2 regions of the Shewanella piezotolerans WP3 genome follow, and region 1 is predicted to be linked to the other one. Evidence: riboswitches for the same ligand, from Rfam matches in the RefSeq annotation. Region 1 holds a riboswitch; the other holds the start of a gene.
What was found. A riboswitch is a leader RNA that binds a small molecule or an ion and turns the genes downstream of it on or off. The one in region 1 is predicted to bind thiamine pyrophosphate.

Region 1 (16,152 bases):
GAGCAAAATCAACATTAGAGCAATGGCGAATTATCCAAGCTGTTGTCGATTATGGCGGTTACGCCCAAGCTGCTGAGAAGCTAAATAAGAGTCAATCGTCACTTAATCATGCAGTTGCTAAACTCCAGTTTCAGTTAGGTGTTCAGTTACTGGAGGTCAAGGGGCGTAAAGCCTACCTCACTGAATGCGGCGAAGTATTGCTTCGTCGTTCTCGACATATTACCCAATCAGTAACTGAACTAGAGTTATTGGCCAATAACCTGGAAACAGGCTGGGAGCCGTCACTCACAATCGGCCGCGAGATCATCTATCCAATGGATGATCTTGTTGATGTACTTAGTCAGTTCTACCCCGTTAGCCGAGGCACAAGGGTCACGGTGCTGGATACCGTCCTAACAGGCACTGCTGAACTTATCAATAATGAAACGGTAGATATTGCTATTTGTGGCGGGCCACCGCCAAAGGGATATTTAGCTGAGCCCTTAGTGGATATCAATTTTAATCTTGTATGTCACTCTAACCACCCTTTAGCTCAGTACGACGTCATCGAAGAAGATCAAACACTTGCCCAGCACCTTCAGCTTGTGATCAAAGATACGTCCCTAGGTCCTAATACAGACCTAGGCTGGCTTAAGGCTGAACAGCGCTGGACCGTGGCAAATTTTCATGAAGCTATTGTGATTTTACAAAAAGGACTCGGCTTTTGCTGGGTTCCAGAACCACTAGTAAAAGCTGCAATTGAAAATGGTGAACTGAAAAAGCTTAACTTGAAAGGGTCAACAAAACGCAAAGCCACACTTAGTTTAGTGATCCCCAACCGAGATAAGCAAGGCCCTGCGAGTGAAATGATTGAGCAATTATTTAAAAAACACCATCAAATTGAGTCAATCTAACCAATAAAAAACGCTCGCTAGAGCGTTTTTTATTTTCAGACTTTGATATTAATGATAGTGCCAATCATCTCAGAGGAAGCTTCAATGACTTCAGCCGATGCTTCGGCATGATTAACGGCCTGAACCGCGTTGATTAATGCGCTATTTATATCTCCACTACTACCGCCAACACTTGCACTTGTTGTCGCCACAGCGGACTGACTTGAACTTGCGACATCAACAGTTGCTTGAGTCAAATCAGACTGCGCACTTTGAAAGCCATTGTGTCCTGAAATAATACTAGGAGGAATTTGCATAACAGCGCTCAATTGTAATTAGAAATTGGATTATCAAGTAACGCATGAAAAATGTACAGACATTCTTAACATAATTAACCGTTCCAATAAGTTAACCAGCTATACTCGTATATACATTCATCGATGTTGACAGCATTTTACGGCTTGGGCTCAAATTAAAATAACCTCCATATAGTCAGCTGTTCAGCATGAGTACAAGTTAATTGGTGTAGTATTTTGCATCATTCGTTAAGCGCAGTAATAAAGAGTTTTCACACTGATGAGTTCGCTCTAAAAGCGAGTCGTTGGATCGGTTAAGCCCTTTTAAAATTAGCTACTAACAGATTAAAATGATACGGTAAAAACTAAATCATTCGATATGAAATAAAGGTCAGCCTGAATATGGAAAAACCCAAAATATTAGTGATTGATGACGACCCAATCTGCTCAAGCCTTTTACTTTCAATATTAGGTGATGATTATCATGTCACCACTGCCAATTCAGGCATTCAAACGACAGAACTTGCCACCAGTTTGCAGCCAAACTGTATTTTTCTCGACATCATGATGCCAGATAAAAATGGCTATCAAGTGCTAAAAGATATCAAGGAAAATGACTTAACTCGCGCTATCCCTGTCATTATCATTAGTAGTTTAAATGAAAATTCAGATGAAAACTTAGCGCTAAGGTTAGGGGCTCAAGATTACATATTTAAGCCCATCACCCCCGCTGAAATTTACAGAAAATTAAAAAAACATCTTGGTTAAAGTCACTCAAGCAACTGATAAGCTATAAGAAAAAAACTCAGTATCTTTGACAAAACCAATCTTTTCATACAATGCCTGCGCAGTGTAATTATCGATAGCGGTACCTAGGTCAATTCGTACCGAGTGAGACACTTTGGCTAGCTCTATAACGTTTTCAATCAACTTATTTGCTATACCATGCTTTCTATGTGATGCACTGATAAATAAATCATTTAGAACGATAACTCTTGCCAATGCAACTGAAGAAAAAGTGTGGTAGTTAAGCACAAATCCGACCGGCTGATTATCGATATAGGCAATAAAGACTGTCGCTTCTCCATGACTCAAACGCTCTTTTAAATAGTCACGATACTTTGTTGGTGCAGAATCTTGCTTATAAAATACCATGTATTGATCGAACAAAGGCACTAAGTCATCGAGCTGCTCAACTGAAATTTTTTCTATATTCACTCTGCTTCCCCTTTAACGTCATGATTAAATAGCAGCGCCTTAGTCTCAGAGTATCACCCTCACCTAATAGGCTGTGTTTTATCCCCTAGAAATTACCTCCAACCTCGCTCCCAGTCTTTCCATACAGGATTCAAACCTCGAGCACTGATTGCTGCCGCAACTTCATAAGGCGTGCGTTCATCACTTATCTCAAACTGATCCAACTGCGAATTAGGTTCATCATAACCACCGGGCTGTGTTGAACTACCGGCACTGACATTGGTTACACCAAGCGCAAACAGGTTATCACGGAATTCAGGGCTTTCTCGGGTAGACAAACTTATTTCAAGTTGTTGGTTAAATAGCCTAAAAGCACAGATCATCTGCACTAAACCTTTATCGGTCAACTCAACCTTGGGTGGGACTCCGCCAGTACAGGGTCTTAAACGTGGTAATGAGATGCTATAGCGACTGCGCCAATAGTGCTTTTCTAAATAAGCTAAATGATGCCCCATAAGCAACGCATCTAAACGCCAATCATCAAGGCCAAGTAATACCCCTAAGCCTACTTTATCAACTCCAGCTTGAGCTACTCTCTCAGGGGACTCTAGTCGAAAACTGAAATCTTTCTTCTTACCACGAGTATGGTGGTTAGCATATGTCACGGGGTTGTAGGTTTCTTGATAAAGCATTACCGCATCAAGACCATCTTCCATCAAAGATTGGTAATCTGTTTGCTCAAGCGGCTGAACTTCCAACGCAACATGGCTAAATTGCTGCTTAACCAATGGCAGCATCTGCTTAAAATAGTCTAAACCAACTTTTGTTTCATGCTCTCCTGAAACCAATAGTACCGAGTCATAGCCCATCTTTTTGACTAATGACAGCTCTCTAACCAACTCTTTTTCAGACAAGGTTTTGCGCTTAATTTTATTGCTCATAGTAAAGCCGCAATAGTCACACTCATTGGCACACAAGTTAGACAGGTAGAGCGGAATATACATACCAAGGCTCGCGCCAAAACGTTGCCGAGTGAGTGCTACTGATCGCTGCGCCATCTGCTCAAGATAAGGTTCAGCAGCTGGCGACAGTAATGCAAGTAAACTCGATAAATTGCCCTCTGGATTGATAAGTGCTCGCTCAACATCTTGCTTAGTTGTTGAATACAAAGACATCTGTAATTCACTGCGTGACAGTTTTTTAAACTCGTCGACAAAACTCATGAGGCCGCCTTTGTGTTAACTCGCAGACTTACATTGTTAGACATTTAAAAATCCCGTTAAAGGGCTGGTACTATTAGCCTGTTCGCTGACATTCCCTAATCCCGCAATAAATGCTGCTCGCCCGGTATCTACCGCCTGAGCGAAGCAACGCCCCATCGCAACGGGATCGGCACTGCTTGCAATAGCCGTATTGACCAGGACTGCATCTGCGCCAAGTTCCATTGCCCTCGTCGCTTGTGAAGGAGCCCCAATGCCAGCATCAATCACCACAGGTACTTGTGACTGTTCGATGATGATTTTTAAAAATGGCTCTGTAGCTAAACCTTGATTTGAACCTATAGGGCTGCCCAGAGGCATCACAGCAGCGCAACCAACCTCTTCTAAACGCCGACACAAGACAGGATCGGCATGCACATAAGGTAAAACAACATATCCTTGTTCGCATAAAATACGTGCAGCTGCCAATGTTTCGATAGGATCTGGCATCAGATATTTAGGATCTGGGTGGATTTCCAGCTTGATCCAATTAGTCCCCAACATCTCTCGTGATAGATGCGCCGCAAAGATGGCTTCTTTAACATTACGCGCACCGGCGGTGTTTGGTAGCAATTTGACTCTACGCTGCTGCAGCGGTTTTAAAATATTATCGCTACCGGTTTTCAGATCAAGCCGCTTAACCGCCAGCGTGACCAGTTCAGAATTTGATGCGCCAATAGCGGCAAGCATATTTTTATCATTTGCAAACTTGCCTGTACCAGTAAACAGCCGAGAGGTAAACTCTGTATCACCAATTTTCAGCATGACTAACCTCCTGCTACAACGGAAAAAACTTCTAACATATCGTCTTGCTGACACATGATATGTGGCCAGCGACTTCTCGGTACCACTTCAGCATTGAGTACTAAAGCAACACCATTTTCTGCGATAGTTCGCCCCTTTAATACATCTGTTAACGACGAACCATCAGCGATACTCATCACTTCGTCATTCAAAAAAATGCTAATCATTTATCATTCTCCTCATTCTGTTTCGCTATCAACTTCAGGGTGAAATACATCAAGCGCTACAGACGCTGCAGTTTGGGTCGCGTAAAAGAGATGCTTGTCGCCAAGTAAATTTGCCACCATCAAAGCGAAATAACTTCCCCAGTAATTGATTGCCGTTAATCTTTGTTTTTGCTGTAGTTTCGTCTAAAGATGGTTTCAGAACATCAACATCCAACAACAGATTTAAACTCATCAATGCCTGCATTGACGCTAATGTCCCCACCATGGGCCCTAACACGCCGATAGTTTGGCAGGTTTGACTCACACTCATATCACTAGGGTATAAGCAGTGGTAACAGCCTGACTCAGGCGAGATTTGTTGGTTAATACTCAATAGCTGACCTTGAAAGTGAGCAGCGGATGCTGAAACTAAAGTGATCCCCTGCTCTATAGCTTGTTGATTAACCAGTTGCCTCACTTCAAAGTTGTCGCTGCAGTCGAGTAGCAAATCAAACTTAGAAATCTGGGAGCAAAACAGCTCTTGCGTATTAGCTGCGTTTAGATAGTTCTGATAGCAATAAATTTCGGAGCCTTCATAAGCACGCATCAGTTTTATAGCTGCAACTTGCGCTTTATTGGCGCCTAAGTCCTCTTTAGAGAACAGTAATTGCCTAGGAAGATTCGATAGCTCAACAACATCGCCATCTACCAGCGTTATTTTGCCAATGCCAGCAGCAGCTAGATACTGCGCCGTCAATGTGCCTAACCCCCCAACACCTATGATCAATATATGGGATTGCTTAAAGCGATTTTGCCCCTGCTCACCGACTTCAGGTAAAAGAATTTGCCGGGAATAGTGCAAAAACTCCTTATCAGTAACGGCCATTATTCCCCCTCAGTCCACTGTTTAACTAAAGCTTGATAGGCAGCTGCCGGATTAACTGCTTCAGTGACGGCACGCACTACTGCAATATCATCCACACCGGTTTTTTTCACCTTAGCGAGTGTACTTGAGTCGATACCGCCAATCGCCACCAAAGGCAGTTCGCCCTGCATCAAGTCTACGTAGCGAGCTAACTTATCAAGCCCTTGGGGCGCGGATGGCATCTGTTTCGTCGTTGTCGGGAAAATATGCCCAAAAGCGATATAGGAGGGTTTATGCTGCATCGCTAACAAGATCTCAAAGTAACTATGACTCGACAATCCCAATGCGATATTAGCTTCACTCAGCTGCTTTAAATTACTAGCAACTAAATCTTCTTGGCCTAAATGAACCCCGAACGCGTGATGTTTTATGGCTAACTGCCAATGATCATTGATAAAGACCTGAGCCCTATAATCTCGCCCGAACGCAATTGCTTGTACAATTTTTTGCTCAAGTAGCTGATCTGCGGGATCTTTTACTCGTAGTTGAATCGTCTTCACTCCCGCTTTAAGCAGTTGCTGCAACATATCAAGCTCAGCAACCACAGGGTAGACGCCTAACTGCGTAGTGAGTTTCATAAAACCACAAGCATTCAGATTGTTAGAACTTGTTTTCGCTGTAGCTTCACAAAGCGGTTGGATAAATGGATAAACAGACAGCGTATTTGGCCAACCGCAACGCGCTAAACAGCCCGGACCGCTGCCAGGCTGATAGCTTTGAACTAACCCTTGAGAAACATAAGCTTTAGCCACCACCACCGCGTCATTTAACACAAAGCCATGTGCCATCACCGCCGCGATCGCCGAAGACAACGTACAACCAGTTCCATGGTTGTTGTTGGTATTTATTCTGTTTGAGGTGAGCCAAAAGGCATGCTCACTATGTAAACTCGAAATTCCTGTAACCTGATGGCAAACCAGTAGATCTCGAGCTAGCCCCTCATCCCAATTAGGTCCAATATCGCCACCTTTGGCAATGACTGACACTTGTAGCTGTGCCGCTAGCGTTTGAGCGGCTTGAACACTCTGCTCCGGTGTTATCAACTGACGTCCGGCTAACGTGGCAAGCTCTGTAACATTGGGAGTTATCAATGTCAGCAGCCCTTTAAATGGTGTAAAGTCGAGTGCTTCTGAGCCTGTAAGCGCATCTCCACAAGTCGCTACCATCACGGGATCAAGAATAACTGCGACCGTTAAGCCACGCTCTCGCCACTGCAATAAAATTTTATGTAACCAGTTTGCCACCAAATTTATCTGCTGTTGGTTGGCTAACAGGCCAATTTTAATTGCTTGTGGAGCAAGGTCTGCCGTCAACACATCAAGCTGCGCGATTAATATCTGTGGTGATACCGCTTCAACTGATGCGACAGTGACAGAGCTTTGCGCTGTCACTGCTGTAATAACACTGCAGCCATGAGCGTCTAAATCATTGATTGTCGCCAAATCAGCTTGAATGCCCGCCCCGCCGCCACTATCAGATCCCGCAATCGTCCATACAATAGGACGATTGCGCGTTGGCATCGGGTTAGAATTAACCTTTGCCATGCTTACTCCTCTAGTGCAGCTTCTTTACTGTTTTGTTCAACGCTCGCTTCATGGTAAAGCTCTGCGCCTTTGGCTTTAAATTCGGCTGACATTTGCGCCATACCACTATTGATATCAGTATCAGATAACCCAGTAGGCGTGACCTGTTTACTGTATGCTTGATATTCAGCAGCAGACTTTACTTCCAAGGCGCTCGTTTCCAGAGCCTGTTTCTCTTGGGCAGCCGCATAATCTCGCACTTCTTGGGTGATTTTCATTGAACAAAACTTAGGACCACACATAGAGCAGAAATGCGCCACTTTAGCTGACTCTTGTGGCAGTGACTCATCATGATAAGCACGAGCAGTATCAGGATCTAAACCTAAGTTATATTGATCTTCCCATCTAAATTCAAAACGCGCTTTTGACAATGCATTATCACGAATTTGTGCGCTCGGATGGCCTTTAGCCACATCACCAGCATGGGCAGCTATCTTGTATGCAATTAATCCCTGTTTAACATCCTCTTTATTCGGCAACCCTAAATGCTCTTTTGGTGTGACATAACAAAGCATTGCACAGCCATACCAAGCAATCATCGCCGCACCTATGCCAGAGGTAAAGTGATCATAACCAGGCGCTATATCTGTCGTTTGAGGGCCTAAGGTGTAGAACGGCGCTTCATCACAAAGATCTAGCTGTTTATCCATATTCTCTTTGATCAAATTCATTGGAATATGGCCTGGGCCTTCTATGATAGTTTGCACATCATATTGCCAAGCTATTTTAACCAGTTCGCCTAAGGTTTCTAATTCTGCAAACTGCGCTTCATCATTGGCATCTGCTATCGAGCCTGGGCGCATTCCGTCACCCAGTGACAGTGAAACATCATAGGCAGCACAAATCTCACAGATCTCTTTAAAGTGCTCATATAGAAAGTTTTCTTGATGATGCGACAAGCACCATTTTGCCATGATGGAACCACCACGAGATACGATACCAGTCAGACGTTTTGCCGTCATTGGTACGTAACGTAATAATACGCCAGCATGGATAGTAAAGTAATCTACGCCCTGCTCTGCTTGCTCTATCAATGTATCACGGAACGTTTCCCAATTAAGATCTTCAGCGACGCCGTTCACCTTCTCTAATGCTTGATAGATAGGGACGGTACCAATAGGCACAGGAGAGTTACGAATAATCCACTCCCGGGTTTCATGGATGTAGCGACCAGTAGATAGATCCATCACAGTGTCTGCGCCCCAACGTGTCGACCAAACTAGTTTTTCAACCTCCTCTTCAATTGATGAAGTCACTGCAGAATTACCAATGTTGGCATTAACTTTAACTAAAAAGTTACGTCCAATAATCATAGGTTCAGCTTCAGGGTGATTAATGTTTAATGGGATAATCGCGCGGCCACGGGCAATCTCACTACGTACAAACTCAGCAGTAATTGGCTCACTGATTGAGGCACCAAAGCTTTCACCTACATTTTTTTGAGTCAAAGTTGGATCGGTCACTTCTGCCATCGCCATATTTTCACGGATCGCAATATATTCCATTTCAGGAGTGATAATACCTTGACGTGCGTAGTGCAGTTGGGTGACGCGCTTACCCGTTTTGGCGCGGCGAGGAGGCAATAAAGATTCGAAGCGTAGATGGTCTAAACCATCATCAGCTAAACGTTGTTGAGTAAAACCAGAGCTAACAGCGCTCAATTGCTCAGTGTCATCTCTTTCAATGATCCAGTTATTACGAAATTTATCTAAGCCTTTACGCACATCAATATCGGCATCTGGATCCGAATAAGCACCAGCGCAATCATATACTTTAAGCGGCGGGTTAGCTTCAAATTGAGGGTTACTCTCATCTCCTCCAAGCAGCGTGTCAGCTTGGTGAATTTGGCGCATACCCACTTTCAGATCTGGGCGGCTGCCTTGCAGATATACTTTCTCTGAATTGGGATGCTGTAGCGGTTTTAAGTTATCGATGAATTGTTGAGCCTGAGCTCGGGTTTCGCGGCGTTTAGACATTAGCAAACTCACTATTATAAAAATGAAGTTGCTTGTCAGGAGAGTTGAGAATATAAAAGTTGAAAGCTCAAAATTAAACAGCATTTACACGCAGTTTACAGATGCACTTAACCACCGAAATATTGCAGATAACTATTTTAATATAGCTTTTAACATGCAAAAATTTCGCTTGTTTCCTTCGCAGGTTCTAGCCTGATCAGGTTCAACGGATCCCGAATAAACGGTCTCAGCCATATGGCACTCCGACAAGATGAGGCTGCAGTATAAGCCTATCTCAGGCCTAGACACAAGTTAACCATCACAATAAAAAACTAAACTACAATCAATTAAAAGCATACATTAATACATTGTAAATAAAGGACTATATTCCAAATCATTTCATATTTTAACTTTAGAGTGAAAAATTATCATATAAATAGATCACTTTTTTCGGCTAATCATCCGCTTTTCTAACCGAGCAGAGATAGCTGCATTGATAGCTTCCTTAACTTTATCGCCACCACAATTGAAGGGGAAACCAATATTCTCAGCATAAGGGTTAATCTGAGTTGGGGTCTTTACAATCCGATAGCAAGTATCACCTTGGCGCACCACTCGGTTAGGGTCGAGTCGATGATCGTTGGTTGGAACCTTGCTATACTTATCCACTTCAGGAAACACCAACTCTTCCATGTCACCATCCATAACACTCAAGGAATGAGGGCCAGTGTACTCATTCGCTTTGTCGATGATTAGGGCATCTAGCGCTGCATCGTTCTGACGTTGTAAATATGATTGTGCGGCTGCTATGGCGTTATAACGATTGCTTTTACTTGCTATTTTAGCACTAGTCTCTATAACACTCTCTTTAGTCACTTCAGCACTGCCGTTTACCGCTGTTTGGCGATCTAATACTACAGGTAAACTCTCTACTGGTGTGTCAGGCTCAAGTTTTTCATTTATTTCTGCTGCTTTCTCAACAAGCACTTTGTCTACAGTCATCTTTTTTGAGATAGCTTCATCATCAATAGGCTCTAACTGTACTTTTTTAGGTGCAACATAAAGATAAGAGCTAATTTTCACAGGCGCTAAATCTGGCAGTTGCAAATCTTGTTTAGTCCAAGACTGATTAATTATTGCGATGACTAAAGCGTGCATAGCAATAACCAGCAAAAATAGAAAAATCGAAGGGTAATAGCTCTTTGATGATGCAGGATTTAAAGGCTGTTTGCTTTCGTTGATTCTTTTTATCGGCGTGGGTATCTTTGCGACTCCATCTGTAGCGTTACTTCCATATATCGGTGCTAATAACCGATGACAATCAGCTTCAGCAAGATCTCGGCTGGCACTGATCTGTCCTATTCCGCTGTAGCGTTGCTTAGATTTTGAATCATTTTGCGCTTGTCCATTAGCGCTAATCGCCGTAAAAGATGGCATAACAGATCTCTTCAAATTTTCAGTCCGGTGATTTATTTGTTGTCCATAAAAAGCTCTGAGATAAGTAACTTAACGGCTTATATTCGAGTGTTCTCTAGATGCCTGATTTAGTATCCCTCTAATCCAAAGTCAAACTTCAAGCACTACTTTTATTGCAGTTTAAACCATTAGAGACAGCTTTATTACAAAAGTTCAACATCTGTATGAAACAACAATGTTTTTAGTAAAATGACTAAATATCAATACGATGCATTGAGCAACACTTTAAGCTAACACGTGTACGCTAAAACTGTGGCTTTTATGATTAAAGCTGATACACTGCAATCAATCGTGGTCTAACCAGAAGTCGTTTCCCCCTATGTCGAGTCAAGAGTCAACCCTTTCTTCAAAACCTAATATGGTCACTAGCGCGAGTTATAGCGTTAAAGAGGAGCTTGCGAACAGCTTAAGCCACGGACTAGGCGTAGTAGCAGGTGTCATAGGCTTGATCATGTGCGTCATCAAGGGTTATGAGCATTTATCTTTTATACAGATGACTGGGGTTGTTGTTTATTGCGCCAGTATTATTTTGCTATTTCTTTGCTCAACGCTGTACCACAGCGCAACAGATGTTTCTTTAAAACATAAACTTAAAGTTGCGGACCATTGCGCTATCTACTTGTTAATAGCGGGAACCTACAGCCCTTTAATGTTAATTAGTTTGAACAATGAAAGTGGGAATGGAAATGCCAACCTTGTACTAATAGCCATTTGGTCACTTGCCGTTGGCGGCATTCTTTTTAAGACATTATTTATCAACCGCTTCAAAGTCTTCAGCCTCACCTTATACCTTGCGATGGGATGGCTTTGCGTGACCGTAATGAAAGAGTTGATTGCAGGCATGTCGCCTTTGGGCTTTAACCTGTTAATTATTGGCGGATTATTTTATAGCTTAGGGGTTATATTCTATGTTGCTAAACGCATTCCTTACAATCATGCCATATGGCACCTTTTTGTATTAGGCGGTGCGATCAGTCACTTTTTGTGTATCTATTTGACCGTGATTTAAATAATAATACCGCTACTCTCTTCAATCGCATTTGATTGCTAAACTCAAGCTATCAATGGTGCAACTTAGCTGTACTAAGTCGCACCGACTCATTCAATATTAGCGAATGTATTAATTTTCGCTTGCTCCCATTAGATCTCTTCTTGTTCTCGCAATTCTCTTTGGAACTCTTCTTGCAGTGCTTGCATCTGAGGGATTAAACTCATCGATGTTTCTTGCATAACTTGCATTGAGACTTGCATCAATTCAGGCATTTTCTTAATCATTTTCTGACCTAATGGAGACTCATAGAAAACGATTAACTCATCAATCTCCGCTTTAGTATAAACTTGAGAATAGGCTTCAATGATTGGCTCTTTAATCTTATCCCAACTCAATGATTCGACTAACATGCGCTGCAGCTTTTTTCTATGTTTTTCAAAGATAACCTTTTGTTCATCTGAGATATTCTGCTCTTTTGCCATTTGAGAGAACATCTGATTAATTTGAGCATGAGAGCTATCTATCATTGCTTGCATATCAGTTAGCTCAAACATTCTTTCTAACGAATCTCTTACTCCTGAATCAGCATAACTATTGGCGGGAAAAGATAAAATAAACACCAAAGATAATAATAACTTTTTCATAAATATTCCTTTATTTATTAACTTTTTATAATCATAGTCTGTAGCAGTGTACATACAGCTACTACAAAAGAGCATCTCACTATCGAACAGCCTTTGTAAATCAATTACTATTCATATTTGTAATGCCAGCATGGTATCCCCCCAATTGAGAAGCTAGCAACTTACAAACTACTTATCACTGAGGGCTGTGCATGCTTTGTTTGGTGTGAAAGCATTAGCGCAGAGATATAAACACCTTGTGCACTTATTTTTGCAAAATTGAAAAGGCTTTAGATAAGCAGATAGCCTCTTCAGCCATACCAACCTCTTTGAATATCGCAATAATACACTCTACTGTACACAAGCCGCCTTCGACTTGATTGCGCCTTAAGTTAAATAAAGAATCTTGGTTGCTAGTTAACGCATACTTTCTCGCATCTTTTAAGTACTGGCTGCGACGGATCATCTTACGAGCCTCCTGCCACGTTGCATCAATAATCACTAAGGTCGATGGCATCGATTCAGTCGCGTCGTATTTACGCTTTTCAGTACCATGTAGCTTTTCTGAGTCAGTCTCTCTATGTCTAGCTTCGTCAGGGAAAAGTAAAGCGGTGTCATTTGCTTGAAGTAGCTTTAGCAAAGTTTCATCAGGTGCCGTTCTTGCCCAGATTATTCGCTTACAATGTTCAGGAAAGGCTTTGATGGCAAGCTGTCCAGTATTAGTTGGACGCGAGACTTCTCGTTCATGGGTTAATAAAATAATTTGCAATGGTTCTACCTCATACAATTCTCATTGAATTATATACCTATTACAAAAGATTAGGGGCGGTTGCTAATGGAAATCTCGTGAAGGGACAACGAGTTCATTGAGTTCCGTAGAAATATCAGTCAACCTGCCCGCGACCACATGAGTCACGCCCGATTTACGCTCTAGAACCCCTGTCACCTTCATGATTTTTGCAACTAAATAAGCTTGTCTTTGTGCTCTTGCCGTCGCGCTCCATACAACTAAGTTGACGTTGCCAGTTTCATCTTCTAGCGTAATAAAAGTCACGCCAGAAGCCGTACCTGGGCGCTGTCGTCCAACCACAAGTCCAGCCACTGTGACCACTTGCCCACTACGACATTCATCCAATTGCTCAGCAGTCAAACAATGATGTAAGCAAGATTGCTCCCGTAATAGGCTCATGGGATGTTGGCCTAGTGTCACTCCTGTATAGGCGTAGTCAGCCTGCATAGACTCTGCAATACTAGGGCTTGGGAGAGTAACGTCTGCAACCGAATTCAATCCGCCGGAAGCTGGTAATACTCGTTCTCCTTCCTGTTTACAGTTCATGCCAGCTTCTAACACATCATCAAATAACGGCAAACTTGGCTGGCATGCAGAGAGTTGCCAGCGCACTTGATGACGATGGCCCGCAATTTGGCTAAACGCATCGGCACTAGCAAGTGTTTCCAGTTCATGACGTGCAATACCTAAGTAATAAATTTGATCGATGTGTGTAAAGCCTTGCTCAGGTCGCTGCTTAATCAGCTTCTCGATCTCTTGTCTATTTAGGCCTTTTACCAAGCGAAAACCTAGGCGGATCGCGATACGGTTATCTGCTATTGTCACTAATGTATGCTGCCACTGGCTACGATTCGCACACACAGCGAGTACCACTACCCCATGGCGCTGCACGTCTTGGATCAGTTGCGAAGGACTATAAAATCCCATAGGTTGGCTATTAAGTAACGAACAGCAAAATGCTGCCGGATGATGAAACTTCAGATAAGCAGAGACATACGCCAACAATGCAAAACTTGCTGAGTGAGACTCTGGAAATCCATACTCTCCAAACCCCCTTATTTGTCGATAGATCTGTTTAGAAAACTCAGCCGAATAACCACGGCTCAGCATCCCTTTAAGCAGCTTATCCTCAAACTGTTGCAGTTCTCCAGTCTTTTTCCAGCTCGCCATTGCTCGTCTTAATTTGTCAGCTTCACCGCCAGAAAAGCCAGCTGCAACCATCGCTAGTTGAATCACCTGCTCTTGGAAAATAGGCACCCCCATGGTGCGCGATAATACCGACTCAACCTCTTTACTTGGGTAGGTCACTTTTTCTAAGCCATCTCTACGCTTTAGATAGGGGTGTACCATATCGCCCTGAATAGGTCCTGGCCGAACGATGGCAATTTGGACCACTAAGTCATAATAACAACGGGGTTTAAGCCTTGGTAACATTGAGGTTTGCGCTCTGGACTCGACCTGAAACACTCCAATGCTATCGCCACGCTGCAGCATCTGATACACAGCTGCTTGCTCCCACTTAACCTGCTCCATAGTAAAGCGCTGCTCGGGCGTACTGATAAGCTCAAAACACTTTCTGATAGCCGTTAGCATTCCTAGTGCTAGCACATCAACTTTTAACAGCCCTAAGCTCTCTAAATCATCTTTATCCCATTGAATAACCGTTCTGTCCGCCATTGATGCATTTTCAACAGGTACCAACTCACTTAACGGGCCAGAGGAGATAATAAAACCGCCAACGTGCTGTGACAGGTGCCTTGGAAAGCCCAAAATGCTCTGCACTAATGGAAACAGGTATTTTCCCATTCCTTCGCGAGGTAACAGTGATTTTTCCTGTAGCTGCGTCAACCAGTCAACTTCAGTGTCGCGCCTATCGATACTGTGTTGCATATGATCTAAATATTGCTTATCGATCCCCAACGCCTTGCCCACATCTGCGAGTGCACTCTTAAAGCGATAACTTATCACTGTCGCCGCTAATGCTGCCCGCTCCCGACCATACTTACCATAGATATATTGAATGATCTCTTCACGGCGTTCATGCTCAAAATCAACGTCAATATCGGGTGGTTCATTGCGCTCTTTTGAGACAAAGCGCTCAAACAACATATTAACTTTAGTTGGGTCGACCTCTGTGATCCCAAGACAGTAACAGACGACTGAGTTTGCCGCAGAGCCGCGGCCTTGATGCAAAATCTGTTGTGACTTTGCGTATTGAACAATGTCGTAGATAGTTAAAAAAAAGTACTCATATTGCATCGCTTTAATCAAAACCAGCTCTTTTTCATATTGCGCTGTGACACTTGCTGGTACTTGATGGTTAAACCGACGCAATGCACCTTTATAAACCTCTTGGGCTAAATATTCACTTGCGGATAATTCACTGGGCACCACCTCACTTGGGTACTCATACTTAAGCTCCTCCAAACTAAAGTTGCATCTTTCGGCAATCAATAAACTATTCTCAATCCATTCCTTTGGATAGCGCTTATAAAGGGTAGCTGTCGGCTTTAGCGCGGTTTCAGCATTAGCCAGCAGCAACTCCCCAGCTTGTGCCAGCTCAGTGCCGTATCGAATACAAGTAAGCACATCTAGTAACTTTTGCCTCTGCTGACAATGCATGCGCACGCTACCGGCTGCCACGCAAGGCATATCCAGCTGCTTGGCAATCTGTGTCCAAAGTTGGATTTTTAAAGCTTCACCGGCCACTAAGCTTCGTTCCATCAACAGATAGCAACGCTGAGGAAACTGCCGATAAAGAGATTGTCCAACCGTTAATACATCAGCCTGGTAAGTAGCAATTTGTGTCGGAAGCTCGCCAAGGGTACTGTTGATCGATTTTAGCGAAGCGGGTTGCCATAATAAGATTGTGTTGTCTAAGCCCTGCTGCAATTCACTGAGTTGCAGCTGATACTCGCCTTTTTCAGCTCGACGGCGACTAGTGGTGATCAACTGGCTGATCTGACCATAGCCTTTACGATTCATGGCAAGTAATACGAATATGCCTTCAGCTAACTGAAACTCAGTGCCCACCAGCAGCTGTATTTGACATTTTTTAGCAGCCTCGTGCGCTTTGACTATCCCGGCAAATGAACACTCATCTGTAATGGCAATCGCTTGGTAACCAAGCTCAGCGGCTTGTTCAACCAGCTCATGGGGGTGAGAGGCACCTTTAAAAAAAGTATAATTGGAGATAGCATGTAACTCGGCATACATTAGCCAAACCAGCCTTGTA
Region 2 (16,152 bases), 620 kb from region 1:
TAAGACACAAAAGGGGCAAAGTATGAGAGTAGATAAACCCAAATTAGTCATAGTGGGAAATGGCATGGTTGGCCATCATTTTGTGGAGCAATTATGTGAGCAACAGCTTAATCGACATTATGACGTTACGGTTTTTGGTGCAGAGAGTTTGCCTGCATACGATAGGGTTCAACTGTCAAAGTATTTTGAATCAAGTAGTGCCGATAGCCTTATGTTAGCAACTCAGGCTGACTATGCCGCCCAAGGTGTTGTGCTACACCTAGGGCAACAGGTCAACAATATTGACCAGCATAAGAAACAACTCACCGTGAATGGCGAGACAGTCTTATATGACACGCTTGTATTGGCGACAGGCTCTTTTCCTTTCGTACCACCGATAAAGGGTAATGACCGCCGTGATTGTTTAGTTTATCGCACTATTGATGACCTAGAAGCTATTGAGCAAGCCGCAACTACGGCCAAGTCTGGTGTCGTTATTGGTGGTGGATTACTGGGACTAGAGGCTGCCAATGCACTGAGTGCTTTAGGGCTTGATACTCATGTGGTTGAGTTTGCGCCGCAGTTGATGTCAGTGCAATTGAATGACAGAGGTGGTGAGCTATTAAAGCAAAAAATTGAAGCGTTAGGGCTTGGAGTGCATTTGAGCAAAGCAACACAAGAGATAGTTGATGGTGAGCGAGCGCAGCATCGACTTAATTTCAGTGATGGCAGTTGGTTAGAAACGGATATGATTGTATTTTCCGCAGGGATCCGTCCTCAAGATGCATTAGCTAGAGCGAGCGACATAAGTATTGGTGAACGCGGCGGTATAGTCATAGATGACTGTTGCCGTACATCAGCCAAGGATGTTTACGCCATTGGAGAGTGTGCCCTATGGCAACAACAGATCTTCGGCTTAGTGGCACCAGGCTATCAAATGGCCAAAGTCGCAGTGTCTCAAATAGCTAAGCATCTACTTGATAATTCGATAGTCTCGCCGACTACTGAGGCGTTAAGGTTCACCGGTGCAGACATGAGCACTAAGCTAAAACTGCTTGGGGTCGATGTGGCATCTATTGGGGCAAGCCGTGGTTTTGATAACGCGCAGTATGTTGAACTCAGTGATGTACAAGCAGGCGTTTATAAAAAACTGTGGCTTGATGAAACTGGAGAATACCTGCGGGGGGCTGTACTGGTGGGAAATGTTGACGAATATCCCAACCTGCTTAGCCAATACTTATCGGGAGACGCGTTAGAGGAGCCTGCCGTCACATTGCTAATGGCTGATGATTCTGCGCCACTAGCACTAAAGGACAACGCTATTGTTTGTTCATGCCATCAAGTAACAAAAGCTGATATCGTTGAACAAGTTGTTGCCGGAAATCACCAACTAGCTGAGATTAAAAGTTGTACCAAAGCGGCATCTGGTTGCGGAGGCTGCGCTGCTGTTGTGCAGCAGATCATTGATGAAACTATGCAGGCACAAGGACTAGAAACGGAGTCAGGGATCTGCTGCCACTTTGACTATGATCGCCAAGCGTTGTTTCATCTGTGCCAAGTGGAAAATATAAATGATTTCGAGCAACTTTATCAGCTCCATGCCAAAAATGGCTCTTCTGAATTAGCGCTAGGCTGTGATATCTGTAAACCTGTTGCCGCTTCTATTTTTGCCACTTTGGAAAATGAATATGTGCTCAATGAAAACCATGTTGCTCTTCAAGATAGCAATGATGCTTATTTAGGTAACCTGCAAAAGGACGGCAGCTATTCTGTGGTTCCGAGAGTTGCTGGTGGAGAGATCACCCCTGATAAACTGATTGCCATGGGCCAAATCGCCAAACGATATGACCTATACACCAAAATTACGGGTGGCCAGCGTATCGATATGTTTGGTGCTGCACTGTCTGATTTACCTGCCATTTGGTCAGAACTGATAGCTGAAGGTTTTGAGACCGGACACGCCTATGGTAAATCACTACGCACCGTTAAATCTTGTGTAGGTAATACCTGGTGCCGATACGGTGTACAAGACTCTGTAGGGTTAGCGATTGCGTTAGAAAATCGATACAAAGGCCTTAGGTCACCTCACAAGATAAAATTTGCAGTGTCAGGCTGTACTCGAGAATGTGCTGAAGCGCAGAGTAAAGATATTGGTGTTATTGCTACAGAAAAGGGCTGGAACCTCTTTGTTTGCGGTAATGGCGGGATGAGACCTAGACATGGCGATCTATTTGCTACCGATCTCTCTACCGAACAACTTGTTAGTTATATTGACAGAATACTGATGTTCTACAGCAAAACTGCTGCGCGACTTCAGCGCACATCAGTGTGGCTTGAGTCATTAGCTGGCGGACTTGAATATTTGCAATCTGTAGTGATTGAAAACTCTTTAGGCCTAGCAGATGAGTTAGAAAGCCAGATGCATAAAGTCGCCGCCAATTATCAATGCGAATGGAAAACCAGTTTGCAAGATGATGTGTTCTTGCAGCGATTCAGCGAATTTATCAACCCTAAAGACGCACCTCTAATTGATACGAAGCAGTATCAATATCAACGCTCGCAAAAGTTCCCCATTAGTTCTGAAGTAGAAACATTTAGTGCGGTTAATCACAAGCTATCGACGCTAGGCGATATCGCAATTACGCAGTTGGATGAAGAGGAGGCGTTGGTATGAATTGGGTAACTATTTGTGATGAACAAGCATTACCTTCAAAAAGAGGTATTGCTGCATGGGTAGCAGGTAAAGCCGTGGCGATTTTCCATCTTGGAGATGCTGGCATTTATGCGATTGATAATGTCGATCCAGCAACGGGGGTGAGTGTGCTTTCACGCGGCCTACTGTGTGAATTTGAGAATGAGCTATTTGTTGCATCGCCGCTGCATAAACAGCACTACAGCTTAACAACAGGTCGTTGTCTAGAAAATGAAACACTTAGCGTTGACACTTATGAGATAAAACGTCAATCGGGCAAAATTTTAGCGCGATTACTTGCTTAAGGATGAGGAGAAAAGTATGACTAGCAAGAATACAGCTGAGGCTGGATTTAACCTTTTTTCTTTTTCAGGAAAGATGAAAGTGATGCACTTGAGCTGGATGGCGTTTTTTATCACCTTTATGGTTTGGTTTAATGCCGCTCCTCTGTTAAGCGTTATTGCAGAAAGTATTGGTTTGAGTCAATCACAGATAAAAACTCTGCTAATTCTTAATGTAGCGTTAACCATTCCCGCACGAGTGCTGATAGGCATGGTCACTGATAAGTATGGACCAAGACTTGTTTACTCTTTGCTGTTGGGGATTTGCTCCATTCCGTGCTTTATGTTTGCACTCGGGACAACGTTTGAGCAGTTGGCGCTAGCGCGATTCTTACTTGGGTTTATCGGTGCTGGTTTTGTGGTTGGCATTCGTATTGTGAGTGAGTGGTTTCCGGCAAAAGAGTTAGGCACTGCTGAGGGGATATATGGTGGCTGGGGGAACTTTGGCTCTGCCGCCGCAGCTTTTACTCTGCCCGCAGTTGCACTTGCATTTGGTGGTGCTGACGGTTGGCGCTATGCTATTGCTTTAACTGGATTGTTGAGTTTAGCTTTTGCATTTATTTACTATTTCAATGTGACAGATACGCCTAAAGGATCAACTTATTTCAAACCCAAAAAAGCAGGTGCACTTGAAGTAACCAGTAAAGGCGATTTTGTACTTTTATTGGTGATGAAATTACCCATGTACGCCACGCTCGCACTGCTTGGTTGGAAGCTATCTCCTGCGGGAGTTAGCATGTTTAGTCATCAAGTCGTTTATGGTATCTATGCGCTACTTTGCTTAGTTTTAATCGTCGATATTTATCAAACCTATCAAGTTAATAAGCAAGTGTTTGCGGGGATGGTTCCTGAATTTGAACGCTACGAGTTTAAGCAGGTAGCGGTTCTTAATGTTCTGTACTTCTCTACATTTGGTTCAGAGTTGGCAGTGGTGTCAATGTTACCTCTTTTTTTCGCTGAAACATTCGGTTTAGGATTAGCTCAGGCTGGTTTAGTCGCATCCTCATATGCTTTTATGAACTTAATGTCCCGACCTGGAGGGGGGTGGCTTAGTGACCGTTTTGGTCGTAAATCTACCTTGCTGATATTAACTGCTGGGCTAGCAATTGGATATTTTGGTGTGGCGCAAATTAATGCAACTTGGGCGCTACCCTTTGCCATTATTATGGTAATGGCATGTTCTTTCTTTGTACAAGGAGGTGAGGGGGCTGTATTTGCAGCTGTACCGCTAATTAAGCGTCGTTTAACTGGACAGATCGCTGGCATGACGGGCGCTTACGGTAATGTTGGCGCTGTATTTTTCTTGACTGTTTACTCTATGGTATCTACGCAAACCTTTTTCTATGTTATTGCGGTGAGTGCTCTAGTTGGCTTTTTAACCGTGTTTTTAATGACGGAGCCAAAAGGCCATATTGCCGAAGTGAACGAAAAGGGGGAAGTAACCCTAATAAGCGTGAATTAGAAGGGGAACGGTGAGTATGATTGCAAAGGTTATGGTTGAGAATGACTTAAATGACACAATATCATCATTGACAACGAGTCATGATATTGAAGGCCACAAGCCAAAGCACTGTTTAGTCATTAAGGCTGGTCAGTATTCTGATAAAGGCGTTAAAACGGCCAATGAAGATGCCATTGGGATCCGTATTCCCAGTGGTCTAATGTTAACGACGAAGGGCGTTGTTGCAGCTATCAGTGATGGGGTGAGTACTGCTGAGGCAGGCGCAGCGGCATCCGCTATCAGCATAAGCAATTTTCTTGCTGACTATTACTCAACACCGGATCTCTGGTCAGTACAGAAATCAAGTACTCAAGTATTAACAGCGCTGAATCGTTGGCTTTATGGGTTGGGACAAGATTATCGAGATGCTCGCAGAGGCTACGTCTGCACCTTAAGTGCATTGGTTTTTAAATCACGTCATATGCATCTTTTTCATGTGGGTGATTCAAGAGTTTACCGCTACCGTAATGGTACATTGGACAAGCTAAGTCAAGATCACACCAGTATAGTAGGAAATAATCAGCGTTATCTTGCCCGAGCTCTGGGGTTAGATGTCAATGTTGAGGTGGACTATCGTATGTTAGCGCTAGAGGAGGGGGACTTATATCTGCTAACGACTGACGGTGTGCATGATGTAGTAACAGACTTTGAAGTAGAGCAGAAATTAGCGCTATTTAGTCAAACTCAACAAAGTAGTCGTTCCAGCAAGCATTCCACTGACGAAAAGTGTGATAGATTTTGCCATGAATTAGTCGATTCAGCCCTCAATTCTGGTTCCCAAGACAATGTTAGTTGTCAGTTACTATGTATTGACTCCTTACCAGAGCAAACTATTGATGAAGTGTATCAGCATTTGTCTAGGTTGCCTTTTCCACCGCCATTAAGTGTTGGCATGAAGCTCGACGGATATACAGTGGTAGATGTTTTGCATCAAAGCGAAAGAAGCCAAGTCTATCTAGTCAGCAATCAGCAAGATGATTTACTCTGTATGAAAACGCCTTCAGTTAACTATCTAGATGATGCAGCTTATATAGAACGCTTTTTATTAGAAAGTTGGATAGGAAAACGAATTAATAGTCCCTATGTGGTTTCAATCGCTGAGCGTGATAAACAAAAATCTGCGCTTTATTATTTAACGGAATACCTCGATGGGCAATTGTTAAGCCAATGGATAAAGCATAACCCGACGCCAGATATACAAGAGGTGTTGGCTCTGTTAAAACAATTGGAAATTGGAGTGAGAGCGTTTCACCGTAAAGAAACTTTGCATCAAGATCTAAAACCTGACAACTTGATATTGACCAAAGATGGCCAGCTTAAAATCATTGATTTTGGCTCGTGCTTCATTAAAGGGATTGCTGAGATCTCCAGCCCTCTTGAGCGAGACCAATTATTAGGAACAGCCGATTACTCTGCGCCAGAAAGTATTCTTGGTTATCAAGTGACTCAAAGCACTGACCTCTACTCTATTGCCGTCATCGCTTTTGAAATGCTAACGGGTCAGTTACCTTTTAATGGTAAGCAGCAGGCCTGCAAATCCAAATTAGATTTTGTAAGGCTTGAGTATATTCCAAGTTATCAGATTAACCCTTTGATCCCCATCTGGATGGATGATGCTCTTAAAAAGGCGCTTAGTGTGACACCTCAACAACGCCAAGCAGACTGCAGTGAATGGCTCTTTGAAATGACTGAACCGGTAAACACATGGCAACGTTCGATGGCTAAACCTGCATTAATAGAACGTAACCCGCTACTATTTTGGCGCTCATTGAGCGTATTTCTTGGGTTAGCAGTCGTGCTACTTGCTCTATTTTGAGGTTGTTTATCGTACTGTTGTAGTTAGTATCTGCTTGGTATATCTTTGAATATATGGACATAACAATGTAAATGGAAATTATGAAGTACTTATTGTTAGTATGTTTTATTATTAGCGGTTGCCAGACAGTGCCTGTTCCGACTAAACAGCCTGCTCAGATGCCAATATTAGCGTATGAAGCGGATGTCGGCGATTATGAAATCCCTGAACCAGAAAGCTTAATTTCTTTAACTGCTGAGCAAGTTGCGGAGTTTAAGCGCTTTCAACTACAAAGTGACGTCAACACATTACTTCCGTTTCAACAGGTGAAGTATTTTCTTGAAAAACGCTTAGTCAACTTTAACTATGAAGGCAAAAACTACAGTGCTGCAGAGGCGCTTGAGCTCAACCAAGGTAACTGTATGTCTTTGGCTCTTTTAACCTATGCAATTGCCAGTGAGTTTCAAGTCGATATATCATTTCAACTCTTACATACTATGCCTGTTTTACTTGATGTAACAGACCGATACTCTGTCACGTCAGATCATGTTAGATCATTCCTTTATGAGACTAATAATAATGAAAGCAGCACTTTGTTTTCAGGTCGCAAAAGCGTAGTAATTGACTACTTTCCTAATCGTTATGACAGAGGTGGGAAAATGATCGATACTGATGAGTTTTTCGCGATGCTATATCGAAATTTAGCTGCGGATGCATTGTTCAGTGATGACTTACCACTAGCCTATTTATTGCTTAAGAAAAGTTTATCTTTTAGCAAGGTATATGCGCCATCTATTAATATGTTGGCGGTTGTTTTACGACGATTAGGGGATGTACAAACTGCTGAGAACTTGTATCGATACGGATTAGAGGTTTCAGAAGATAAAGTGACTTTGTTGAGTAATTATCATTATTTACTGGTTCGCCAAGGTCGCATAGTTGAAGCCTTAGCAGTGAAAAAACAATTACTTGAATTAGATGATTCCAGCCCTTATAAATGGTATTTAGTGGCACAAGATTCGATAGCCGCTGCAGACTACCTAAGTGCCAAAGTGTACCTAAACAAATTTATTGATAACACATATTACTTTCATAGAGCGTATTTTGAATTAGCAAAGGTACATTTTAAACTTGATGAACCGGAGCTGGCCAAAAAAGCCCTGCGCAAAGCACTCGATTATACGGACTTGCCCAAGAACCAGCAGCGTTATCAAGCAAAGCTAGCATGGCTAAAGTCACGTTAACTTATGCTCCAACTAACACCAAATTCTAATATGAAGTAGAGTTTTTAAATTAAATACTCTACTTTTGTATTTACCGACATTTTTGAACGATAGTAAATAGAATTGCGGCAGCTGAAAAAGTGATGGCAAACCTTCTGTAATTAGATTGTAATTAATAACTATTTGTTCTAATGCATGAAGGAATGAGATTATGAGACGAGAAAACTTAAAGTATGAATTATATTTTTGTTTCTAAGTATTATTATACAGTTAATAATACTTTTTACAGAAGATATATTAAAAGAGTATGAATAGTACGATTTTATAAATCTATCTCTCCTTTGTTTTTTTGTCGGTCTTGTAAGTTCGTTTAAATCAATGAGTTGCGACGTAGGGTTTGTCTTTTACACTATCGATTTTAAGTTTGACCGATTGGTATTTCTAAGTGTTCTATGTCTATTTCTGTAATTATATAGCTTCACTTTAATATTATTCATTTTAGTGAATCAGTCATTAGTGCTATCTATATAGTTGTATTAGCTACATATGTAGCTATTGAAGGCTGACGTAGGCTTAGCATCTTGAACATTAGAATATTTCAATATTTAATTCTTTTTGTTCGTTTATTATCTTTAATGTGTATTACACTTATGCACACAAGGATTGTTATACGATAAACATGGAGAGTCGGATGTTTAAGGTTATGCACTGGGTTATGGTTACCCGTTCACAAATATTAGTTGATCTGCTTAATACTCGTTGGCCCCAACAGTTTTTAGTAAAAATTCATAATGTTGCACCAGATAATATTATTGATAATTTTACTGAAAATCGTGTTGGTCTTGTGTTAATCGATCTTTCAAGTGTAGATATTCAAAAGGCATATCAAATCCAGAAAAAATTGGATAAAGAGCGTAGTGGTGTAAGGGTTGTGTTCATACACTACCCTCAGCAAGTTGATGCTCGTTTTTTGGTGCAGAATAATATCACTGCTGGTGTTTTCTACTCTGATGCATCCTTAGACAGCATCGGTATTGGAATGTCTAAAATCGTTCAAGGACAAACCTCAATTCCTGATGAATTTAGTCGTGCGCATTTGAATGATGTTGAAGAAGATGAAGAGTCTGATACTTTGACAATGAGAGAGCGAGAGGTATTGCAGGTATTACGATCTGGCAGTACGAATATTGATATTGCAAATCAATTATTTGTAAGTGAAAGCACCATTAAGACCCATCTTTATAGAGCCTTTAGAAAGATAGGTGTATCAAGCCGCGGACAAGCAATCGCATGGGCTCAAACAAACATGCATGAAGTTGTCTTGTAATTCGCATGATTTAGGTTGGTTTCAACAGCGCTACACCAAGGCGCTGTTTGGATTGAATTGATCAATGCTGTTGATATTTTTTGTCGCTTTTATGTATGGCGACTTTAAGGACGTTTATTTTAACCTTCATCGCTACAAAATGACTCTTATCTAAGTTTACTTTGCTGTTTGTACGCCAAAAATTCGTCAATCGCTTGATGCACTTTTTCGAGTATACTAGTACATAACTTATGTTAACGAGGGCAGAAAAGTGGCCGAAGAAACCATATTCAGTAAAATTATTCGACGTGAGATCCCCGCAGATATTCTATTTCAAGATGAGCTGGTAACCGCATTTAGAGATATTAGTGCTCAAGCTCCTACCCATATTCTGATCATTCCTAACCATCTCATCCCTACAGCAAATGATATAAAAGCATCTGATGAAAAGGCGCTTGGAAGAATGATGTCGGTTGCGGCTAAGCTAGCGCAAGAAGAGGGAATTGCTGAAGATGGTTATCGATTGATTATGAACTGCAATGAACACGCTGGACAAGAGGTGTTTCATATTCATATGCATTTAGTTGGAGGACGCTCATTAGGGCCTATGTTGAGTAAAAATCGATGAAAGAAACTGCCGATGTTTTCCCGCTAACGGAGATGGCAAGTCGATTTGTAGCGCAGCTCACTCAATGCCAAAAATTAAAGCTGAAAGTGCTGGAGGGGAGTAGCAAACATGTCCTTATTGAACTTCCTTATGACACTCAACTTATCGGTTACCCAGATACTGGTGTCATTCATGGTGGTGTTATCACAACCTTAATGGATACCGCTAGTGGTTGCGCTGTTGTTTGCTCTATTTTTGATAAGTTTGGCTCTTTAGAGATATCTCCAACGCTGGATCTTAGAGTCGATTACATGAAACCTGCTGAGCCTTTTAAACCTGTATACGGCTTTGCCCAGTGCTATAAATTGTCATCTAGCGTTGCTTTTACTCGAGCGATAGCTTACCAAGACTCAATTGACGATCCCATCGCTCATGCAGTGGGTTCATTTATGCGTATTAGCCCTGAAATGGTGGGTGAAGAGTTTAGGCAGGCTTTAATGGGGGAACCACGTAATGACTAACCCAAATGCAGATGAGTGTGAACAAACAAAGCTCGATGTAAAAAGTATTATTCGTAAAGCCACTGAGCTCAATGATTTTGGACATCTGCTTGAGCATGTCCCCTACGCGAAATTCATTGGCATGGAAGTCGATCGCTTTGGTGACGAGTTAATATTTAAACTACCCGCAAAGGATGACAATATTGGTAATCCAGTATTGCCTGCACTTCATGGAGGCGTTATAGCTGGCTTCATGGAGATGTCCGCAATCGTTCAATTAATGGTGTTTATGCAAACCAGTAAAGTACCTAAAGTTGTGGACTTTTCAATTGATTATTTAAGGGCTGGTTACCATAAAGATAGCTTTGCAGAGTGTAAGATCACTCGGCAAGGCCGACGGGTGGCGAATGTGAGTATTAATTGCTGGCAGACTAACCGCAAGCATTTAATCGCAACCGCAAGAGCACATTTCTTAATCGATTAAACTAGCTTATTCTTGTATTAACAATCAAAGAGTATATTTCAGGGGGCTAACATGAAAAAACTGATCCTAGGCTTGTTCACGGTCTTATTTGTTACAGCGTGTGCACCACATACTGCGGGCCTGATGGCAGGCTCTAAAGGTGAAGTGCGAATAGATAACAGTACCTTTGGTAAAGAGGTCGAAGTACAAAGAGTTATAGCTCGTCCAGAGGGTGGTTTTCTTCAGGGGAGTGGTACTATTATCAGCAAAGTTTCTACAGATTTACGCTTACAGTACAAATTTACTTGGTTCGATACTAGCGGTATGACAATTGATGATGAAGGTGTCAGTTGGAAGTCGATAAAGCTTCATGGCAAGCAACAACTGCAAGTATCTGCCGTTGCACCAAATGCTAAAGCTACCCGATTTGAATTGTACGTAAGAAAAGCATTTTCAAATTAGGTTTTAAGAGCTCAAGCTCACATATGTTAATAAAACGTCAGTAGGTTTGGCGTTTTTTTATGCGAAACGTTCAGGTAACGCAAGAAGGGTGTCATGGTTTTGTAAAATTCATGTATAATCGGCGGTGCCAAGGGGTGTTAAGTCTATAGGGCGAAAGTTGTAATTTTATAGGCTTAACTGAGATGTTGAAAAACAAACCCTTTGAACCTGATCCGGCTAATACCGGCGTAGGAATGGGCCACAATTCATTTTCCGATCGCTTCTTTATGTTGCCGGATCTCAAAATTAAAATTTGAGGTCCTATGTTATATCCAAAAGTTTATTCTCCTGTTGCGCTAGCTGTTATGTCTGCGCTAATTTCACAGCCTGCACAGTCTGAAACCACCATAGATACAGCTACAGACGATATGGAAGTGATGGTTGTTACTTCTGATTTTCGTGGTACTAGCTTAGATAAAATGCCATCGAGCGTAACCGTCATTGATCAGCAACAGATTGAGGATGAAGGTGCACAGCACTTCGAAGACGTCTTAAATTCTATTGCTAACTTTAACTGGTCTGGTGGTAGTTCACGTCCAAAGTATTTCCAAATTCGCGGCGTAGGTGAACAAGAAGAGTATCAAGGTGCACCTAACTCATCAGTAGGTTTCATTGTTGATGATATTGACTTATCAGGTTTGGGCATGGTTTCGAGCATGTATGATTTGCAGCAAGTTGAAGTGCTGCGAGGCCCACAAGGTACGCAGTATGGTGCTAACGCGTTAGCCGGTCTTATTTACCTTAAGAGTAACGATCCTACTGATGTAATTGAAAATGGTGCCGAGTTTTCACTTGGTGATGATAACTTGCAAACTTTTAGCGGGTTTAGCTCTGGTCCACTGACAGACTCTGGAAACCTACTCTATCGAGTGTCGCTACAACAACACCAGCAAGATGGCTATAGAGATAACCTCTATCTTGGCGAGAGTGATACCAATAAACGTGATGAGTTTACTGGGCGGGCTAAATTGCGCTGGTATGCCACGAACAGTCTGCAGGTCGATTTAACGCTAATGTATGCTGATTATGATAATGGCTATGATGCATGGACCTTAGATAATAACGGCTTTGATACTCAAACAGATCAACCTGGAAAGGATACACAGCAAACAACAGGAACAGGCTTTAAGATCACCTATTCAGGTGCTGAAATGTTTGAGTTAACCTCGCTGACTTCCTACGCAAAAACAGATCATGAACACGCATATGATGGTGATTGGTCAAATCCAGATTACTGGGGCAGCAAACTGTGTACTGATGACTATGACTCCAACGGAGATGGTAGTACAACTGATCTGATACCGTGTGAATATAATTATATTTGGGACAAAAAAGGCGATAGAACTACCGTCACTCAAGAATTCCGGTTTAGTTCCACTGATGCGGGCAGAATTTTTAATGATTCAACAGACTGGCTCGTGGGTCTATATGGGATGGATTTGAGTGAAGACAATGACCTTTATTCGGAATATAACGGTTACCCTGATGAAGTTTTACAGTCAGAATATAGCGCAATAAATTACGCCATATTTGCTCAAACTGACTCAGATTTAGGCAATAATTATGCGCTATCTATCGGTCTAAGGCTTGAACGACGTGAAAGTGAGTATAGTGACAGCAATAAAGATGAATTCGATCCGAGTGAAAACATGTGGGGCGGTCATATAGCTATTAGCAAAGCATTGAGTGATACTCAAGAAACATATTTTAGAGTCGCTAAAGGCTATAAAGCTGGCGGTTTTAACATGTCTCTGCCGGCAGAATTATCTGATAAAAAAGAGTACGATACTGAAACGTTGTATAACTATGAAATTGGATTAAAGTCTTCGTGGTTAGAGGGGAATGCAACCACAAACCTTGCGTTATTCTATATGGATAGGAAGAACCAGCAGGTTTCTGCTTCACAACAAGACCCAAATAACCCACAACGATTTATTCTTTACACTGAGAATGCTGGTACATCATCTAATTACGGTGCTGAATTGGATGCAAATTGGTACGCAACTGATAATTTACATCTATACACTAGTTTGGGTTGGTTGGAAACCGAGTATGGCGATTATCAGTATGAAGATAAGTATGGTGGCATTGTAGACTTATCTGGCCGTGAATTAGCCCATTCGCCAAACTTTACTTTCAGCGCCGGTGCAACTTATCGAACTGACTCTGGTTGGTTTGCTAACGTTAATGCAAGCGGTAAAAGTGACTTCTACTACTCTGACAGTAATGAATCTAAGTCTGACGCCTATCAAATTTTTAATGCCAAAATAGGATATGAAGCTGATATGTGGTCGGCGTACCTTTGGGGGCGTAATCTATTTGATGAAAAATATGGCGTGCGAGGTTTCTATTTTGGCAATGAACCAGATTTAGGCTGGGCAGATAAGCAATATATACGCTATGGTGATCCGCGTCAGTTAGGACTTACAGTAAACGTTAAGTTTATGTAACTACAGGGTATTAAGTATAAACCTTGTTACACGTTATCAATATTAAGGTCATCAATATGAAGTTAACAGCAGAGATTAGTTGCTATCCATTACAGGACAACTATTTAGATCCTATAAAGTGGTTTATTGGTCGAGTCGATAGCTACAACAATATCCATCGAGTGACTAACGCGATGGCGACTCAAGTGTGCGGTGAATATGCTGAGGTGATGGCAATGTTGGCTACAGAGATGGAAGCGGCACATGAGAAATGGGGTAAAGCCGTATTTGTGTGTAAGTTCATTGGTGGCGAGCTAGATTTGAGCCATAGTGAATAAACAAGCGTATTAAAAACAATGAGCCACAGGGTATTCATTATGCTTTGTGGCTTTTTACTTTTTACTTTAAAAGATTTTTAATAGAGAGATATGGTTTCATGGTAGATTTTTGGCAACTGACTAATGAAGGGTTTGCTGCTGTATTTAGTGATGCTCAAGCACTTACTGGCTGGGAAGCTATCGCGGTACTACTGGCATTGGCTTACCTCATATTCGCAATGAGAGGCAGCGTTTGGTGTTGGCCTGCAGCATTAACCAGTACGGCAATTTATACTGTGCTATTTTGGAAAGTCTCCTTGCTGATGGAGTCGGTATTAAACGTTTATTACATGGCGATGGCGGTTTATGGCTACTGGATGTGGACTAAAGGGGGGAAGGCTCATGAAGGGGTTAGTATTGTTTCTTGGAGCTTGTCTACTCACATCAAACTGATTGCTGTAACGAGCTTTATTTCTGTTGTTATCGGTTACTTTATGGCAACTCAAACTCAAGCCTCTTTCCCTTATTTAGATGCAGCAACCACATGTTTTGCCGTAATGAGTACATTCTTAGTGGCAAAAAAGGTACTTGAGAACTGGATTTACTGGTTTGTGATTGATGCAGTGTCTATCTATCTGTATGTCAGCAAAGGCTTGATGCTAACTGCTGCACTCTTTGTTTTTTATGTGGTTATGGTGGTGTTTGGTTACTTAATGTGGCGGAAAAAAATGCACACTCAGCAAAGCCGTATACCTTTGTCACCAGGAATTGCTTAAGTGAGTGAATCGCTTAAGCAAGAGTTGGCGCACTATCTTATCGCTGCTGGGCTAAGTCAGGTAAGCGTGATAGCGTCGCTAACTCAAGGGCTGAGCAATCGTAACTACTATGTTCGAGGGATACACGCGAGCAAAAAAAGTGAGTCTGAATGGGTATTAAGGCTTAATAGTTGGGCTAGTACGCAGATCTGTGACCGACGCAGTGAGATTGCAGCCTGGCGCGATGCCAGTGAAGCAGGTTTTGCGCCTGATATTGTTTATGTAAGTCCAGAGAAAGACTTCTATTTGAGTCAGTTTCTTGTACAAAACAATAATCGGAGCTGGAGTGATCTGAACAGTGCTAATGGCTCGCACCCTATATCGAATGTCGCGGAAAGTTGGCCTAAAGCTGAACAACTATTACTGCAATTACTGAATGGTTTAAAAAGGTTACCAATACCTAAGAATGTTATTACAGTAGAACAACAATGGCAGATCTATTATTCACGCTTAAGCCAAATGCAACAGCAATTGCTCTCTCAGCGCAGTAGCTCCTCTTCCTTATCAGTGGCTTGGTTACACCAATTTGATCTGTTGCTCGCACAAGAGGACGTCATTTCAGAAATGCTTTCTTTGCATGAACGCTGCCTAATTAAAAACCAATTTAGTCACCGGGATTTAAATCCATTTAATATTCTGGTTGTGCAAGACAGGCTCAATTGTATCGACTTTGAATATGCTTGTAGCTCTCATCCGTTATGCGATCTAGCTTCTGTTATTTCGAGCCACTCACTGTCATCAAAGCAGCGACAATGGCTAATTGAAAGCTATTTAGATAATCAACCAAATCTTAACCATCATGCTCAAGATTCGATACCAGCAGCGGTTGATCTCTATTGGGTATTTGCCGTTTGTTGGGCACTGCAAATGGCCTCCGATAGCATGATGCTAGATGGAAAGCCCAATGCAGACACAGTCAAAATTAAGCAGGCTAAGAGTTATTTAGCTTGTGCTAGTCAATATCAGACATTAATCGGTAGCTGTTCTTAAGCGTTTTTGAGCGGCATCATTTATATTTAATGGTTGCTTAGGCATGATTAACAAAGCCTAAAACGGTTATACATTTTGTTACTAGACCATAAACCAAACCATGCTCTATGCTAGGTGAAAGCATCCTAATGGAGTAATCGGTGAAAAAACTATGTTTATGGCTGTTTATTCTTATTATGTTTGCTGGCTGTTCCACTAAGGTTGGTTACTATTTTCTCGACTGGGCTATCGAGTGGAAACTAGAAGAGTATGTCACGTTAAATGTTGAGCAACAGCAGCAGTTTGAAGTCGCACTAGATGAATTTTTAGTTTGGCATCGCACTCAAGAACTCCCCCGTTATCAAGCTCAACTGTCTCAGTTATTAGCAGAATTTAATAATCAAAGCTTTACCCTACAATCTTGGAATGACCACGTTGTTTCTGCAAAATCACACTGGTCTAGAGTGTTTGATTTTGTTGAACCATCGATAGTGCCAATTATCAGTTCATTTTCTGATGAACAAGTAGAGCAAATTATCGCTCAGTTAAGAGCTGAAGAAAAAGAACTTAATGAAAAGTACTTAGGTAAGGACCAAGCGGCACTTGTAAAGATGGCTGATGAGCGCATTGAGAAACGAATTCAGAAGTGGATGGGCAAGCTCACTCCAACTCAAATAGCGGCTATACACGATTACAATACTGCCCGCAGCGGCA

Region 2: linked by a shared signal. The riboswitch ahead of SWP_RS13070 (TonB-dependent receptor) and the one ahead of thiC (phosphomethylpyrimidine synthase ThiC) in region 1 are both predicted to bind thiamine pyrophosphate.

Annotation. Positions count from the first base shown of each region.
Region 1 is NC_011566.1:2,428,544-2,444,695, reverse strand. Features, by position in the region: gene SWP_RS10470 (LysR family transcriptional regulator) at 1-893, shown strand, start outside; gene SWP_RS10465 (hypothetical protein) at 929-1,189, opposite strand; gene SWP_RS10460 (response regulator) at 1,571-1,936, shown strand; gene SWP_RS10455 (GNAT family N-acetyltransferase) at 1,943-2,386, opposite strand; gene thiH (2-iminoacetate synthase ThiH) at 2,479-3,588, opposite strand; gene SWP_RS10445 (thiazole synthase) at 3,625-4,389, opposite strand; gene thiS (sulfur carrier protein ThiS) at 4,392-4,595, opposite strand; gene SWP_RS10435 (HesA/MoeB/ThiF family protein) at 4,645-5,460, opposite strand; gene thiE (thiamine phosphate synthase) at 5,460-7,043, opposite strand; gene thiC (phosphomethylpyrimidine synthase ThiC) at 7,046-9,058, opposite strand; TPP riboswitch at 9,215-9,313, opposite strand; gene SWP_RS23040 (hypothetical protein) at 9,479-10,474, opposite strand; gene trhA (PAQR family membrane homeostasis protein TrhA) at 10,833-11,522, shown strand; gene SWP_RS10410 (DUF2059 domain-containing protein) at 11,654-12,148, opposite strand; gene SWP_RS10405 (tRNA-uridine aminocarboxypropyltransferase) at 12,393-12,896, opposite strand; gene SWP_RS10400 (error-prone DNA polymerase) at 12,960-16,133, opposite strand; gene SWP_RS10395 (Y-family DNA polymerase) at 16,133-16,152, opposite strand, start outside.
Region 2 is NC_011566.1:3,047,258-3,063,409, reverse strand. Features, by position in the region: gene nirB (nitrite reductase large subunit NirB) at 23-2,653, shown strand; gene nirD (nitrite reductase small subunit NirD) at 2,650-2,976, shown strand; gene SWP_RS13110 (NarK family nitrate/nitrite MFS transporter) at 2,993-4,474, shown strand; gene SWP_RS13105 (bifunctional protein-serine/threonine kinase/phosphatase) at 4,491-6,329, shown strand; gene SWP_RS13100 (tetratricopeptide repeat protein) at 6,410-7,552, shown strand; gene SWP_RS13095 (LuxR C-terminal-related transcriptional regulator) at 8,223-8,858, shown strand; gene hinT (purine nucleoside phosphoramidase) at 9,109-9,465, shown strand; gene SWP_RS13085 (PaaI family thioesterase) at 9,462-9,965, shown strand; gene SWP_RS13080 (PaaI family thioesterase) at 9,958-10,428, shown strand; gene SWP_RS13075 (YcfL family putative periplasmic lipoprotein) at 10,480-10,869, shown strand; TPP riboswitch at 10,990-11,120, shown strand; gene SWP_RS13070 (TonB-dependent receptor) at 11,172-13,358, shown strand; gene SWP_RS13065 (hypothetical protein) at 13,415-13,675, shown strand; gene pnuC (nicotinamide riboside transporter PnuC) at 13,774-14,430, shown strand; gene SWP_RS13055 (phosphotransferase) at 14,431-15,459, shown strand; gene SWP_RS13050 (DUF6279 family lipoprotein) at 15,600-16,152, shown strand, end outside.